DNA from 4 places in the Chryseobacterium sp. MMS23-Vi53 genome. Region 3 is predicted to be linked to each of the others. Evidence: riboswitches for the same ligand, from Rfam matches in the RefSeq annotation. Region 3 holds a riboswitch; each other region holds the start of a gene.
What was found. A riboswitch is a leader RNA that binds a small molecule or an ion and turns the genes downstream of it on or off. The one in region 3 is predicted to bind cobalamin.
Positions count from the first base shown of each region.

Region 1: linked by a shared signal. The riboswitch ahead of ACKX2A_RS05965 (acyl-CoA thioesterase) and the one ahead of ACKX2A_RS12700 (T9SS type A sorting domain-containing protein) in region 3 are both predicted to bind cobalamin.
Region 2: linked by a shared signal. The riboswitch ahead of ACKX2A_RS06475 (TonB-dependent receptor plug domain-containing protein) and the one ahead of ACKX2A_RS12700 (T9SS type A sorting domain-containing protein) in region 3 are both predicted to bind cobalamin.
Region 4: linked by a shared signal. The riboswitch ahead of ACKX2A_RS13460 (TonB-dependent receptor plug domain-containing protein) and the one ahead of ACKX2A_RS12700 (T9SS type A sorting domain-containing protein) in region 3 are both predicted to bind cobalamin.

Region 1 is NZ_CP180265.1:1,347,303-1,351,502, forward strand. It holds gene ACKX2A_RS05955 (ATP-binding cassette domain-containing protein) at 393-1,055, shown strand; gene ACKX2A_RS05960 (hypothetical protein) at 1,086-1,889, shown strand; cobalamin riboswitch at 1,927-2,118, shown strand; gene ACKX2A_RS05965 (acyl-CoA thioesterase) at 2,232-2,615, shown strand; gene ACKX2A_RS05970 (HD domain-containing protein) at 2,757-3,347, opposite strand; gene ACKX2A_RS05975 (XAC2610-related protein) at 3,350-4,039, opposite strand.
Region 2 is NZ_CP180265.1:1,461,706-1,465,905, forward strand. It holds gene ACKX2A_RS06450 (NAD(P)-dependent alcohol dehydrogenase) at 1-43, opposite strand, end outside; gene ACKX2A_RS06455 (CCC motif membrane protein) at 194-517, opposite strand; gene ACKX2A_RS06460 (DUF2752 domain-containing protein) at 548-838, opposite strand; gene namA (NADPH dehydrogenase NamA) at 876-1,928, opposite strand; gene cdd (cytidine deaminase) at 2,031-2,513, shown strand; cobalamin riboswitch at 2,763-2,940, shown strand; gene ACKX2A_RS06475 (TonB-dependent receptor plug domain-containing protein) at 2,973-4,200, shown strand, end outside.
Region 3 is NZ_CP180265.1:2,843,466-2,847,665, reverse strand. It holds gene ACKX2A_RS12705 (hypothetical protein) at 1-900, opposite strand, end outside; gene ACKX2A_RS12700 (T9SS type A sorting domain-containing protein) at 903-2,435, opposite strand; cobalamin riboswitch at 2,588-2,776, opposite strand; gene ACKX2A_RS12695 (hypothetical protein) at 2,967-3,731, opposite strand; gene ACKX2A_RS12690 (hypothetical protein) at 3,694-3,906, opposite strand.
Region 4 is NZ_CP180265.1:3,024,578-3,028,777, reverse strand. It holds gene ACKX2A_RS13465 (YncE family protein) at 1-75, opposite strand, end outside; gene ACKX2A_RS13460 (TonB-dependent receptor plug domain-containing protein) at 72-2,093, opposite strand; cobalamin riboswitch at 2,204-2,390, opposite strand; gene ACKX2A_RS13455 (transporter) at 2,586-3,527, opposite strand; gene ACKX2A_RS13450 (cytochrome-c peroxidase) at 3,540-4,200, opposite strand, start outside.

The DNA.
Region 1 (4,200 bases), 1.5 Mb from region 3:
AAATGGTTTTAGATTTTAATTAAAAGTAAGACAAAAACTCGAATTGGCATTATAAATTATAAGTCAAAAATTATATTTTTAAAATTAATTCAAAAATATTTCTATTAATTTTGATGCATGATCAAAAATCTTAAGGTTTTGTGGATTTTTTATTTGAAATTATTAATCCCATCGATTTCATTTTCAATTGTAATAACTTCATTATTGGGATTTACCTTTAATAAATTCGGATTGTGCTTTTTAATATTCTTTCCGGCATTCCATTTTTTGATTTATGAATTAAGATTAAAAAATGAGTATACTTTTTTTGCCAATTTTGGGTTTTCGAGGTTATCTCTTTGGATTGTGACAGCATCAATAAGTTTAATAATAAATATGGGAGCCAATTTTTTATGAGTAATCTTCATGTTGACAGCATCACAAAATCGTTTGATGAAAAGACTATCCTAAGAGGAATATACATCAGCTGCGAAACAGGAAAAGTAGTAGGATTATTGGGAAGAAATGGTTCGGGAAAATCTACTCTGCTCAAAATCATTTTCGGAATTGAAAAAGGAGATTCACAATTCGTAAGAGTTGATGATAAAGTTTTACAAAACCAAATGGATCGAAAAGGAAGAATTGCCTACCTGCCACAATATTCTTTTCTTCCAAGAGGCATAAAAATAAAAAAACTGATTTCGCTTTTTTGTAATAAAACAAATACCGAAAAACTTTTACATTCTCAACTTATAAAACCTTTTTTAAACGAAACCTCGAGCAGTCTTTCAGGAGGTGAAAAGAAAATTGTTGAGATTTTATTACTCATTCATTCCGATGCGAAATTTATTCTTTTGGATGAACCTTTTAATGCATTATCTCCAAAAATGGTTTCTGAAATTCAGAAAATAATTAGGGAACAATCAAAAGAAAAAGGAATTATCATTACCGATCATCGTTATCAGGATATTTTGAAGATTTCTGATGAAATTTATCTGCTTGACAATAATTATTTAAAACAAATTAAAGATTTAAAAGAATTGCAACAGCATAATTATCTTCCGAAAAGTATTTAATTTATATATTTGAACTGTTAAAAAATTTTTATGATGATTTCCGTAAACAAAGCATTTTATTTATCTGTTTTCAGTCTTTTTTCTTTGGGTCTTGTAAAAGCTCAGGATAAAGTTCCTTTTGGTGTTGTAAAAGCTGAAGAAGGCTATGCGATGGTACGTGTTCATAAAGATAATTACAGAAAAATCATCGATAAAATTCGTATGAAAACAGGAGATGTTTTCATTTATGATAAACCGGCGCCGGGAGAAACAGAGTGGCTTTGGATCAAATATCCTGATAGAGATTACGATAGCGAAAAACCTTTCGAAAGGTACGACAGCATTAATAAAGAAGGGATGGTGAACAAAAATCGTGTTGTTTTTGTTGATAAACTACCACAATTTACGCCTTCAAAATCTAAAAACGGAAGATCATTAATTTTTACCGATGATACCAATCCTAAAATTCCGGGAAATCAAAGAACCAAAATAATCATCGATGTTTATCCTTCGTATGCAAAACTTAAGAAACAGGAAAAAGATGCTGAAGGAAATATCATTAAACTTGATAAAGTAAAGCCTTGGGGAATTGGAAAAGACCTTCCTGAAGATTTAACGGAAATTAAATCCATCAGAGTTCAACAACCGGGAAGAGGTTCTGTTTTTGTAAGAGACGCAATCAAAAATATGTTTCAGCCTACAATGGATTTCAGCAATGTTGGTGTTACAGCGATCGACAACGATCATATTTTCCTTTATATGATTAATGGTTCTGGTGAAAACCGATACACTACGATTTGGACAATCAAGCAAGGAAAAGTTGAAAGTCAGATCATTTATAAAAATCCACGATAATTCGTCAATAATCATTATTTTTGTAACCGAAAAGTGAATAACTTTTCAGGAAATTGGTTCTGCTTAACCGCAGATTAAAAGGGAATCGTGTGAAAATCACGAACTGTCGCGCAACTGTAAGTAACTAAAGTCTTTATCACAGATCCACTGTCTCTTGCCTAAATAGCGGGATGGGAAGGAGATGAAGATGTTACGAGTCAGGAGACCTGCCTATTTTTTAAACAAAAAAACTTTCGCGATTTGAAGTTTATTGATCTAATGGATGTTTCAGGGATTTCTCGGATTCCTGTCATTGTTCTGTTGTTCCGATCTATTTCATTTCGCTTTAATTAATAATGAAATATGACTACAGAAGAAAGAATTGAAGCATCGGAAACCAGAATCTTTAAAGCAGTTTTCCCCAATACAACCAATCATTACGATACTCTTTTCGGAGGAACGGCGATGCAACTCATGGATGAAGTGGCATTTATTGCAGCAACTCGCTTTGCAAGAAAACGTGTGGTAACGGTAAGCAGCGATAAAATCGATTTTAAAAGATCTATCCCCGCAGGAACCATCGTAGAACTGATCGGAAAAGTAGTACACGTCGGAAAAACGAGTATGAAAGTAAATGTTGAGATTTTTACGGAACAAATGTATTCTTATGAAAGAGAAAGAGCGATTGTCGGAGATTTTACGTTTGTAGCAATTGACGAATTCAAGAAACCAATCCAAATACTATAAATGAAAAGGTTCCGGCGGCTTCGCCGCCGGAACCCTTATTTTTACAATGTTTTTTTAAAGCAGTTTCGGCGGGCTTAGCCCGCCGAAACTTTTTATTTTATTTATTTTTATCTCCCATAGATTTCAAGTTAATATGAAAAACTATTTCAAAACCTTCTCAGTCTCCAAATTTCTAATCAATAAATGCTGAAACGCCTCTCCCATTTCATCCGAAGCTCTCACAATTGCATTTTCAAGCATATTTCGGATTTGTTTTTCTGTAACTCCGGCTTCCGTCCAGCTTTTTCCTGAAGTATGAGAATTCAGAATAAAAGGCATAATTCTGTCGATCGCACAGGCAAAAATTGCATCAGGAGTTTGTTCCTCTTCAAATTCCAGCCACATATTGAAAAACTCTGTTCTCAATGGTTCATCCAAAATTCCGAAAATCTTTTGAGCAGAAGCTTTCTCCCTTTCAAACTTTCCGACCATTGCAGCTTCATCAAATAAAAAAGTATCACCCGCTTCAATTTCCACCAAATCATGAATAGACAGCATTCTGATGACTCTTAATAAATCAATATCCGCTCTGTTTTTTGCGTATGGAAAAAGAATCTGGGCCAAAATAATGATCTGCCACGAATGTTCAGCCGTATTTTCCCTTCTTGAATCATCGGCATTATAATTTCTTCGCTGTACATTTTTCAGGGCATCAACTGCCAGAATAAAATCAATCTCCTTTTGTATTTTCATTGTTAATTTTCTTTATAATATTCGTTGACCGGATATTCTTTCGTGTTCGTAATCCATTTATCATCTATAAATTCACGTTTTGTCACCTTCACTTTTTCACCGCCGGTTGCATCTTCTTCCAATTCATAAACTTTAAATAAACCACGTTGCGGCAGCACAGAATATTCCGTCGTAATATGCCAACAACATCCTGATTTAGAATACGTAATTAATCTTTTTCGAGCAGAATCGGTATTAAACATTCCTAGATTTTCGTGAGCCAATCCTGTTAATTCTTCGCTTAAAACGAATTGCTTTTTAGTAATATTAAAAACATAAACATCGTAAGAAGGTCCACCGTAACCACTTTCGTTTCCGTTTCTGATGGCGATATCTTCCGTTCCGTCAAAATTAAAATCGTCAAAAATCAACGGACTTTGTTCATCGTATAATCGAATGATATTCGCTGTCGGTTTCTGATCTTCATTTAGATAAAAGTTTAAATTTTCTGAGGTCAGCGTCTGAAATTTTTTCGAAGTCTTTTTATCAAACAATTCTATCGAAGCCTTTCCCTGGCATTCTTCCTTACTGCAATTTTCAACATTAATTTTAACATCATAATTTTTGGATGCGTCTTTTAATTCAAATTGTTGTTGAGCGAAAACAGTCGTTCCCAAAAGAACAAAGGGTAATAAAAATCGAGAATGTATCATATGTGTATTTTTTAAATTCTGTAAACAAATTCTGTGCAAAAATACAGCTTTTGATTTAAAGCTTTTGGGTTGATATTTTTTTAAGGAGCTATTTGATTCATTGCAAGGCTATTTTTTATTTGGAGCTTAATCCCGCTTTCCACTGTATCTTTTTGGTTACG
Region 2 (4,200 bases), 1.4 Mb from region 3:
CAACACGGACATCTTTATGTCCAAAAAAACGTACTGCTTTCATAAAATTAATTTTGAAAATTTATATTTCAATTTAGTTATAATCTAACAGTTGTTAGTTTTTATTTATGTTAAATCTATCATAAAGTTTCATTATGAAGCAATAAAAAAGACCGCTGTAATTGCGGTCTTGATTTTTATTATTTTTTAAGGATTATCCTCTTCCCATTTTCGAAAGCTCCTGCATTTGCTCCATGTAACCAGACCAACCCACAGTTGCGAGCATAAAGATAAAGTAAAGAATCTGAAGCCCCCCTAAACAAAGACCAATAATACATAAAATACGTCCTGTATTCAAGTTATTGAAATCTGAATATCCACCAGGATTTGCATCATAAAGTAATTTATCTTTCTTGTATTTGCTAAGACCAATCAGTCCGCAGATAATCCCGATCAAACCAGTACAGCAGCAAGTTCCTACCACCGAAATAATTCCTAAAATAAGCACCGTCTGTGCGTTTGGCAATTTTTGTTCCATAGTTTTAATTTTTATAAGTGTTTGTTGTTTTTAATGATTCATAAAATAATGTTTATAAAAGTAAGAAACCACCATGATTACGGCATTTAGACCAGCCAAAACAATCAGTAAATTTCCGTAATTTCTTTTCTTATCTACAAAATTGAGAAAAACCGTTGCGAAAAAAAGCAACAAGGTATAAACAGCAGGAAACATATGAAAAGCATCCCCAAACCTACCTTCAAAAACCATGACAATAGCTCTCTGTGTACCACAGCCAAAACACTCTATTCCAAAGAGTTTCTTGATTGGACAGGGTAACATGAAGTCTTCTATTTTCATTTTAAATATATGTTTTTGGCTCTCAAATATATAAAAATTATGAAGAAATCTTAGCTCTTAAATACTGATGTGGAAAAAAACAATCTTCGTTCATTTCAAATGAACCCTGAACTGCAATGTATGGATTTCTTAAAATTTCTCTTGCTATAAAAATTAAATCAGCATCACCTTTTTGTAAAATTTCTTCCGCGTGAGACACTTTTTTAATTAAACCAACTGCTCCTGTTTCAATTCCCGCTTCATTTCTTACCTGTGAAGCAAGTGGAACCTGATAACCATCAAATAAAGGAATTTTTACTCCATGAATATTTCCACCACTTGAAACATCTACCAAATCTACATTGTGCTCTTTTAATATTTTAGCTAAAGCAACACTATCTTCAATTTCCCAGCCGTTCTCGGCATATTCAGTTCCTGAAATTCTTACAAATAAAGCTACGTTTTCGTTTAATTCTTCATTTACAGCATCTACGATTTCCAGTAAAAACCTGATTCTGTTTTCAAAACTTCCACCATATTCATCTGTTCTTATATTGGAAAGCGGAGATAAAAACTGATGAACCAAATATCCATGTGCTCCATGAATTTCAATAACATCGAAACCTGCTTTCACAGCTCTTTTTGCTGCTTCTTTAAAATTTTGAATTTGTTCTTTAATTTCATCAGCCGTTAAAACATGAGGAATTCTTTCCGTCGGATGATAAGGAATCGGACTTGGAGCAACCGTTTCCCAACCTTCTTCAATCGGAATTTGAAGATTATTCCAAGTAGAACCTTTTCTTCCGGCGTGAGCCAGTTGAATTCCAATCTTACTATCGGAATTTTTATGTACAAATTCTACTATTTTTTGAAGTTTTTCTGCCTGTTCGTCATTCCAGATTCCCATACAATGGTTGGTGATTCTTCCGCGAGGTTCCACACCGGTTGCTTCAACGATCAGCAAACCTGTTCCGCCTTGAGAACGACTTCCGTAATGAACAAAATGAAAATCGTTAGCAAGACCGTTTTCGCTAGAATACATACACATTGGAGACATTACCCAACGGTTTTTCAACTCAATATTTCTAAATTTGATTGGAGTGTATAACATTTTTGTTGTGAATATTTTTAAGTTAAAATTTGAAGAATGAGATATAATTGCCCACCTCATTAAAAAGAAGTAAATTTATCCCCTTTTTTGATTCCACAATATATGAAAAAAGAAACTCAAATCAGTTACGAATATTTTAAGAATAGCGCTGAACTGAACGATATAGAAAGAGAATTATTCGAAAGAGCAAAACAGGCTCGCGAAAATGCATATGCTCCTTATTCCAACTTTTGGGTAGGTTGCGCGGTGCTACTTGAAAATGGTGAAATATATTCCGGAAACAATCAGGAAAATGCGGCTTATCCCTCCGGACTTTGTGCTGAAAGAACCGCTCTTTTCTGGATTGCTGCCAATTTCCCGAATGTAAAAATTAAAAAGATCTTCGTTGTGGGAGGTCCGAAAGAATTTCATGAGAAAAATCCGCCAATTCCGCCTTGTGGAGCTTGCAGACAAAGTTTAATGGAGTACGAAACTAAACAAAACGAAAACATTGATCTCTATTTTTCGAGTATGAACGAAGAAGTAGTAAAAGTTAACGCGATTAAGGATTTGCTTCCTTTTTATTTTGATGCTACGTTTTTGTAATATTTATTTTAAATACAAGTTATAATAATTTTTATTTGGAGCTTTTTCCTGCTTTCCGTTGCAATCTTTTTTTCAAAAAGGATTTTCACTGCAATCAGGGCTAGGAAAATGCGACCGCTGAAAATGCGAATGGTAAATGGTCAATTTTTAGTGAATTTTAAAAATTAACAATAAAATTGATTGACTTTTATGAAGTAAAATTTACCTCATCCATCTTTTTCTTGTTTTTGCATTTCCGACGAATAAGTTTATCTTTGCAAAAATTTTGGTTTCCAATCATTTGGAATGAAAAGGGAATTGGGCGAAAATCCCAAACTGTCCCCGCAACTGTAGATCGCAAGCAAAATTTCTACAAAAAACCACTGTGCAAACGGGAAGGTGTAGAAAAGCGAAAGTCAGGAGACCTGCCAAGATTATCAATTATAAAAAAAATAGCTTTCGGAGGAAAAGTGAAATAGAATGGATATAAAAAGATCTTTAATACTGCTTTTTTCGTCTTATAATTGTTTTCTTTTCGGACAGGAGAAAACAATTGATACGGTTTATGTTTTTGACAGCCAAATGAATAAAGTAAAACTTTTTCATAAAGTCAATACCATAACGCCAAAAGATATTGAGAAAAATTCCACCAATCTTTCCGAACTTTTGCGTTTTCAATCTCAGATTTACATTAAAGAAAATGGTCGTGGTGCTGTTTCTTCACCTTCTTTTAGAGGGACGAGTGCGGGACACACAGCTTTCGTCTGGAACGGAATCAACATCAATTCCAATTTTCTGGGACAGGGAGACATCAATAATATTCCGCTTTTTGGATATGATGAACTTGAGGTAAAAGCCGGTGGCGGAAGCGTACAATACGGAAGTTCAGCAATCGGTGGGAGTATTCACCTTAATAATAATCTTGATTTTAATAAAGGTTTAAAGGCTTCACTTTATTCGGAAGTGGGTTCTTTTGATACCTATAATAATTTTTTGAAAGCTTCTTTTAGCAATGAAAAATTCAGCTTTAAGGTTTCGGGGAATTATTTTATCAGTCAAAATCAATATGAAGTTCCGGAAAAGGAATACGTCAACTGGAACGGAAGATATTACAATACTTCAATCAACATTGGAGCTTCTTACAAAATTGCACCTCATCAGACGATTTCATGGCAAAACCAAATTTTCGATGGTTCGCAATACTACCCTGTTTTTACAGAAAACGGAAATAAAACCAAATATAAATCTCAAACTTTAAGAAGTTTATTGGCTTGGGATATTAATAAAAGTAACTTTTCCAATAGCTTAAAAGCTGCTTATACAGAAGATAATTTTCAATATTTTGGAGATATTAATAAACCTAAAGAAAGCGGTGCGGAAGGGAAAAATTATATTTTCAGAAATGATTTCAATTATTTCATCACTCCGAAAATCAATGTAAATGTTATTGGAGAATTTCAGGTAAATAAAGGATTGGGTTATCAATCCGGAATCGAAGACATCAGTCGAAACATGGGTTCTGTAGCTGGTTTGGTGAGATATTTCGCAACAAAAAACCTTCGTTTTGAAGCCGGTGCAAAGAAAGATTTTGTTGAAAGTCTTACTTCTCCGTTTTTATATTCTTTTTCAGGAAAATGGAATCCTTTAAAATGGTACAATGTCGGCGCAAGTTTTTCTCGAAACTTCAAAATTCCTTCTTTTAATGATC
Region 3 (4,200 bases):
AATTTTATTTCGATAATATTTGCTAAGATATTCAAATACAACATTAATTTTAACTTGTGGATCTAGCCTTTGATAGCTAAAACTAATAGTACTTCCGTTTGAGCGTTTTATTTGTGTCAAATTCCATTTTGAAGATGATAAAGGCAGCATATTGGTAAAAGGTACTGGACCTCTAGCTGTATAATCAATAGCATTTTCATCTCCACCAAAAGTAAAAATCGTTCCATCTGGAGCAATCAATCTAAATTTTGTTATAGTTGTGTATTGTCCGAGTGTTGATTGGAACATAGAAGGAAAATCACTAAATTTCTCGACAACATATTCAACCTTAAAATCAGTATCAGATTTTATTTGAAATGCTCCCGTCTCATCCATCATAAAGCTTCCACTGTAATTAAGAAAATTAAAATGAAATACATCCGGAGATTCCCAGTTCTCATTAACACCTAAAGTATAAGCGGCATATTCAGTTCCCCAAGATCCCATTCCATTATACATAGTAGATCTTCGAAAAAAGTATCCCATTTTATAGATTGTGCCACTTAGCTCAAAACTAGCTTCATCTGCAAAAAGTTTCTGTTCCCTTACAATTGATCCACCGGCAATAAGATTCCATCCTAATCCTACTTCTGACGGATGTTCGTTTGGTTTAACAGATGATGCACTGTAAGATAAGGAAAGAGGGAGATTTTCATCAATATCATACAAAGGTATATTTAATGATAGATTTCCAAATGGGTAATTAATTAATGAGCTTCCTTTTGGATTAATAAAGCCTGATGTATTTGTATTGTTAATATCAGTATTATTCCACGGCATGTTTACGTATGAACTAAATTGAGAATAGCCGTTGAAAAAAAAGAAAAGATTAAAAATTACTATATAAAGTCTAAGTTTCATAATTATTTTTTAAATATTTTAATAGAATACTGAAGGTCGTCAACTTGTAAAGTGATAAGATAAATACCTGTAGTATAGTTTTTCAAATCAACTGGTGTAGTGCGTTGAGTAATATAAAATTCCTTTATTAGTTGACCAGCCATATTAAATACTTTTCCAGAAGCTTTTTTAAAATCTTGGTTAATAACAATATTTACAAAATCGGATGTAGGATTAGGATAAGCTTCTATTGAGACTCTTGGCTCACTCTTTATATCTTTTCCTAATTTCACTATCCAGAAATCCTGTTGTCCAAAAACTTTTGTTGCTTTTTCTCCTGAATTTTCAGTGTTAGAATTACCAATTAAAACAATGGACCCATCTCTGGTTTCAATTGCTTTTTGTAAATAATTGAATCCGGGATTTGTTGTAATTTCTTTTTTCCATTTAGTATTGGAATCTTTATCAATAATTTCTGTTTGATAATTTGAAACAGATATTGTGTTTAATTTATCGTCTTTTTTTAAATTGATTGTGCTTCCAGCCAATAGATATTCCTTATTCCTTGTGAGAATTAAGCTATTATAAGATTGATCCTTACTAACCTTTTTTATTGTAGTACTAAGTAAATCTGCATCTTGACTTAGTTGATTAATTACAAGTTCTTTTTTTGTTTTGCTCTCACTATTAATTAATAGATGAATAGTTTTATCACTTTTATCCACATATATAGAGCTCAGAAGATCAAATGCATCATCTCCAAAACGTACAGATTTTTCTACTATCCCTGACTTATTAAGAATTATTACTTCAGTATCGAAATTCTTAGATTTTGTTCCTTCTTTAGGAGAATTTGTATTCCCAAAGATCATATATCCTTTATCAGTTTCAATCACAGATTTTAACTCGTCTGTTTTTGAGCCTCCAAGTGTTTTTTCCCAAACAATATCTCCTGAGGCATCAAGTTTAATAATCCAGTAATCTTTTCCTCCTAAACCTAAAGTTGCTTTATTACCTGATTTTTTTGAATCTGAATTTCCTGCTACTAGATAACCGCCATCTAATGTTTGCATTATCGAGACTGCTTCATCATTTCCTTCTCCTCCAAAAGTTTTCTGCCACATAATTTGACCAGTAGCATTTAATTTTAAAATCCAATAATCTGCAAGACCATAATTTTTAATTGTTTTATCTCCAGATAAAGACGAATGAGAAAAACCTGCTAGAATGTATCCACCATCTTTTGTAAGAGCTGCAGTTGTTAAAAAATCGTTTTTGTCACCTCCAAATTTTTTGTTCCATTCCTCAGTTCCATTTTCCGAAATTTTCCATAGAAAGTAATCAAGATCCGTATTCGATTTTAATTTTTCATCTTGATATTCTGACGCGGAGCTTCCTAGCAATAAAAAGCCATAATCAGGTGTTGGTATCGCATTATACAGATACTCAGATTTTTTTCCTCCGATACTTTTCTGCCACACAATATCTTTATAAGAATAATCCTGTGCATGCAAAAAGTTTATAAGAGGAAAAAGAAATAAAATTCCTTTTTTCATATATTAACTTTAAAGTTTTCATGAGTTAAAATATCTTAAGTATTTATCTGGGAATGCACAGGGAAGGGCAGAGAACATCGAAGAAGAAAAAAATATTCTTATTTATTTTGTTTTTCAGGTTATCCAGTTGACCACAGCTTCAGACCGCGAAAGCATTGCCACAACAAAAAGGCAGGTATCCTGGCTTGTAACAGTTTTTATCCCCCTTCCCATATACATAGTATACAGTGGACATTAATGAAAAAAACTTTAAATGTTACTTACAGTTGCGCGACAGCTCGTGATTTTCACACGATTCCCTATTAATTCACTTACGTAAAACCTAAATTGTTTGATAAATATTATAAAGAGCTATTTTTCTGCCGCGAATATAGGAAATTTATAGTTTTCACGTATAATAGAAATACGACGAATGGTACTTATTTTAGAAAATTAATAAATTTTTTTTAATATGCGTAAATTTCTATTTAACAATATTTTGCCAGAAAAAGTGAGTAATTTATCAAAAATATGCAATGCATTAAATACTGCCTAATGATATTTTTTAAAACTTTGTCGTTCTTTTCTAAATTTCTCTTCGCCCCATGTCGCTAAGATTTTTTGCAAGATTTGTAATCCTTCATTCAAATCTAAGTAATCGCTTAATAATATTAAAAGTTCATTTAATTTATCCAAAGAGATTTTTTTCCGATTTTTATTTTCAAATAGATATTGTGCTCCTCTTTTTGATAAAATAAAATCATTTAAATATGAATGCCCAACTTTAATAGGAAATATACCAAGATTACCGTTTAAAGTAAGATACGTAAATTTTATAAGTTTATTAAAACTTGTCTTGTTATCAATTGATTTATATAATGCGTGAAAAACTTTCGATGGCTCGGAATTATATGTTTTAGCATTTTCTAAAAGACACTCGTGATTCTTTGATTCTTTTACCCACTTAATATATTCGTGTATATCTTTACACATAACGGTTATTTTAGAATTGTCAAAATGACTATATTTATGATATTCGCCAAAACCTGCTCTATCTTTAATTTTCAGCAAATTTTCAACAAGCCAATTTTCAAATATTTCAAAATTATTATTTATATTTTTCCAATTCCATAAATCTGTGTCAGATTTATAATAAACTTTCTTAAGTAAATTCCATTCATATTTTGGATGTTTTCCAATGTAACTATACAAAAATAATAACCAGCAAGCCTCGTCTAATTCTCCTTCTTGAAAATAATTGATTGCCAACTCTATTGGATCAAAAACTTCTAAAAAGTTTTTTTTCAAAACTTTCATTCTTTAATTGTGATATCCTTCTAATTTCTTTTATTTCACTACTAATCAGATAAACAAGATATTTACGATTATCAACATTATCAAGTATGTTAATCGGATGTATATTTTGATGAAATGATAATAATTTATCTTGTATACCTTTTTCAATAATTAAATAATCTTCTTTCTTTTCCATATTCTCTACCTAACTTTATCTTTATTTGCTCTATTAGCTTCCGTCTTTTGAAGGGATCGTGATAGACAAAATGAAAACTGCTTTTGCTTATTCATTTTTTTAATCTTATGAAATTATTTGTGCTAATTCTATTGCAAGAATAAAATATTTACCTTGGTGAAAAATAGTGCTAATCTCTTTAAAACGCAGTAAGCAAAATATTATCCGGACATTTTTAGTTTGCCATATTTGCTGATAATATTTTATCGTGAATACTACAATGACAAATTAAATCATTTATTTGTGAATTTTTGT
Region 4 (4,200 bases), 180 kb from region 3:
AATGTATTCATCTGTTCGACAAGAGATCAGCGAAAAAAATGCAAAAATAATGAGACAAAAGTTTAATTTTTTCATAATGTAAAACTTACAATGAGTTTAAAATTTCTTCCCGGCATCGGATAATTCAACACCACGTCATAATATTGGTTGAAAACATTATTCACTTCAAAACTGGCTTTAAACTGATGCGACTGCCAGTTGAATTTTTTCTGAATCGATAAATCGTGTGTATACCAAGGCTGAATATAGTTGTACTGAATATTATTCTGATTCACGTCGTAACGCTCACCAACATAAACAAAACTATAATTGAAACCCCAGTCTTTATACTCAGACATCAGGGAAAAAGTCCCGCTGTGCCACGGTGTGTAAGGAATCTGATGTCCAAAATAAGACTCTTCACGATCTGAAAAATCCCTTGCTCTCTGGAAAGTATAATTTAATAATGGTCTTATTTTTAATTCTCCGAACTTAAAATCTCCCTGAACATTCACATCTGTTCCCAAGATTTCAACGACGCCGAGATTCAGCATTGTCCATCGGAACATACTTCCGTTGGGAGCTGCGATAATCTTGTCTTCGACTTTGTTGAAATAGCCATCAACTTTAGCATAAATTCTCTGGAAAATTTCACTTTTAAATCTTTTCTGATAGGTAAATCCAAAATTGTATTGATTGGTAAATTCAGGTTTTAGCGATGTATTTCCGATCATTGTATAATACAGATCATTAAAAGTCGGCATCCTAAAAATTCTTTTGTAAAAAGCACGTATTGTAAAATCTTTTCCTGCAAAAGGTTGATAATTAAGAAAAGCAGCAGGAGTCCATTCCGTTCTGTCCGGTGATTTTGAATTTTTTTCAACATTTTCTGAAACGAAAGTTCCTAAAACACTTCCTAAAAATTTCAGTCTTTTCCATTCATACGTTGTAGCGAAAGCAGCTAAAGTTGTATAACGGGTAGGATAAGAAAAATTAACCAAGTCTGCATAGAGATTGTTATATTGAAAATCTACGCTTGCACTAATATCCCAATCAGCAGTAAGTGAATATAAGTTGGACGAAGACACATACAGTTCCTTTTGTATATATTGATTTTGTATTTTTATGGACGAAACTGTATCAATATAATGGGTATAATCGTAAGCAAACTTGGCTTTAATCTGAGTTTCTAATTTTGGGAATATTTTTTTCTTAAAACTTCCCTGTACGAAATAATTTTCATCAACCTGTCTTTGTCCTCTTCCATCGAATCTATTGTTTACAATTGCTGCAGGAATTCCACGATTTGATAAATAACCGTAACCTCCGATGTTCCAGCTTCCATTTTTGATGGTTCCGTTTAGGCTTGTTTCAAAGCGTTTGGCGTGAATATCTGAATCAAATCTTTTAGCAATCGTGTCATACGCAATTTCTCCATCCGGATATTTTTTCTTATAACGGTATTTGTAAACACCATCACTTTGTAAAAATTCTGAACTAAAACTCGCTGAAATATTTTCCGATATTTTCTGTTCTAAGCGAAAAGATGGATTAAATAAATCAATCGAACTATTTTTAAATCTTACAACAACATTTGTTTTTTTATTTCCTTTAAAAACAGGAGTTTTAGATTTTAAATAAATCGACCCAGAAGATCCAAAATCTTTTGCAGGTTGAAAAATTTCACTTTTTTGTCCGTTATACAAAGAGATTTCCTCTAAATCATCCAAGGAATATCTTCCTAAATCCACAACTCCATTCTGAGCATTTCCTAATTGAATTCCATCATAAAAAACACCGACATGCTGGCTTCCCATACTTCGGATATTGATTGTTTTTAAACCGCCAATTCCACCGTAATCTTTAATCTGAACACCAGAAAAATACCTCATCGCATCTGCAACCGACTGACTATTCAGTTTTTCCAGATCTTCCCCCGACAAAACCTGCGCAGGAAGGATTTCTTTAAAATTTTTCTTCTTGACATTAACGGTGACAATTGTTTGTTCCTTAATGGTATCTTTTCTCGATTGTGAATATAAAAAGGCAGCTGTTAACACAAAAACTGCGCAAACAACCTTCTGAAGTTGAGATGTAAAAAATGTTGTCACCATTAGCTCATTTCGAATAATGATGACGCTAATGGATATAAGAATACAACGACTAAGCACAGTTGTAAACTGCACAAAATCAGTGATGTCCTAAGCTTTATTCCACGAAAGCGTCAAACGTTAAATCTTCTGGCAGGTCTTCTGACTTACTCCATTTTTGAAATCCTTCCCATTAAAAAACAGTGAATATAATCTTCAAAAACTTGTTTTGTGGAGCTTACAGCAGCGGGTCTGTTCCGGATTTTCACCGGATTCCCTTTTAAGCGCTTTTTACAGCTCACCAGATTGCGGCAAAGATAGAAAATAAATCATAGAATCAAAATTGAATTTAATTCTATGATTTTCAATGAAAAATATTTAAAAATAAATTTTATAATTTCCCTCAGATTACACAAATTTCCACAGATGATGCGGTATATTTTCCGCTTTTTAAATCAACAATAAAAAAATCTGTGAGAATCTGTGTAATCTGTAGGAAACAAAAGCTTAATCTTTCTAAATTCCAAAATTTAGGAAAATACTAAAACGAGATTTCGCTTCAATATCTCCTCCCGCTAAATTGGAATACGCAGGAAGCATCACTTCACTTCCCAAACTGAATTTCTTGTAAGATGCTTCAAATCCCAGCTTTCCGTACAAAGCACTTCCGGCGGTATTGGGCAAAACTTCATCAAACTGTTTGTTTTTGTCATAAACTTCACCTTGAAGACCTGCCTTTCCGGAGAAAATTATTCTATCGTTTGATAGAATCTTGTAAAATCCTGTGGCTGCATAATTCCATTGATTTCCGAAACGGTAATATTTTTTGTTTTCTGTTTTGATGGTGTAATCTGTATTTAATAAAACAGCAACTTTATTTTTCTGAAATTTATAATTCAACACCATTTGATAATCCCAGCTTCCTGTTCCTAATTGAAAACTTGGATTGACACCGGAAATTCCTTTTTCATCAAATTTTCCGAGTGGAACTTTTACACCAATTCCACCATTTAACTGATGAATATTCTCTTTTGAATTTACTAGCTGATAAATTCCCATTAAATTAATATCTCCTATTCCATTGATTTTAATATCTCCCTGCAGGGTTTTCTTTTCATGAAAATGAAACGGTAAACTTGCGTAAACACTTAGTTTTTTCGTCAAAGGAATTTTCCCCCAAAGCTGAATGGTATTAAAATATTGATCCTGAGTTAAATCTTTTACAAATAAATTTTCCTTTGCTTTATAGTGTTGAGCAAAATATTTAATTCCGATAAATTGAGGATTCAATAAAGATTCAAAACCGGACGAACCATTTCCTGCTGCACAGCCACACGCATCGCAATCATCAAAAAACCTCGCGTGAAAATCGGTTGGAATATAAAGACTGTCCTTGATTGTTTTAGCCTGATTTAAATTCAACAAAATCAAACTTATGATTAAAAATATCTTTTTCATGTCTCAGTAAAATTATTCTGCAAATTTTGGATTAGAGATAAAATTTTTATCCGACAATGTTTTCAAAAAAGCGATGATGAATTGCTTTTCCTGAGTATTCATTGCGATTCCAATATGTCCGTTTTGTTTCAATTGCGGATCAAGATTCGGATTGTCTTCTACATTATCTGAATAGAAATTAAGAACCACATCCAATGTGTAAAATCTTCCGTCATGCATGTAAGGAGCCGTGTATTCTACATTTCGTAAACTCGGGACACGGAATTTCATCCAATCGTTTTGATCAAGAGTTACGCGATATCTTCCGGCATCTTTGAATTGCGTATTGTAATACATTCCCGTATTTCTGAAACTCTCATCGGTAAACAATTCTCCGCTGTGACACGAAGCACATTTTTGTTGAAACAAACTCAATCCTTGAGATTCATCTGATGAAAAATTTTCTTTCCCTTGTTTTACTTTGTCATATTTTGAATCTGCGGATACCATCGTTGCCATAAATTGAGATAATGCTTTCAATATTCTTTCACCCGTAATATTTTCATCTCCATAAGCTGATTTGAATAATTTTTTATACTTCGGATCTGAGCTTAATTTCGCAATCACTTCCGGCATTGAGCTATCCATTTCATCTTCATTCGTCATTGGAATGATCGGCTGTTCGTTCAAATTA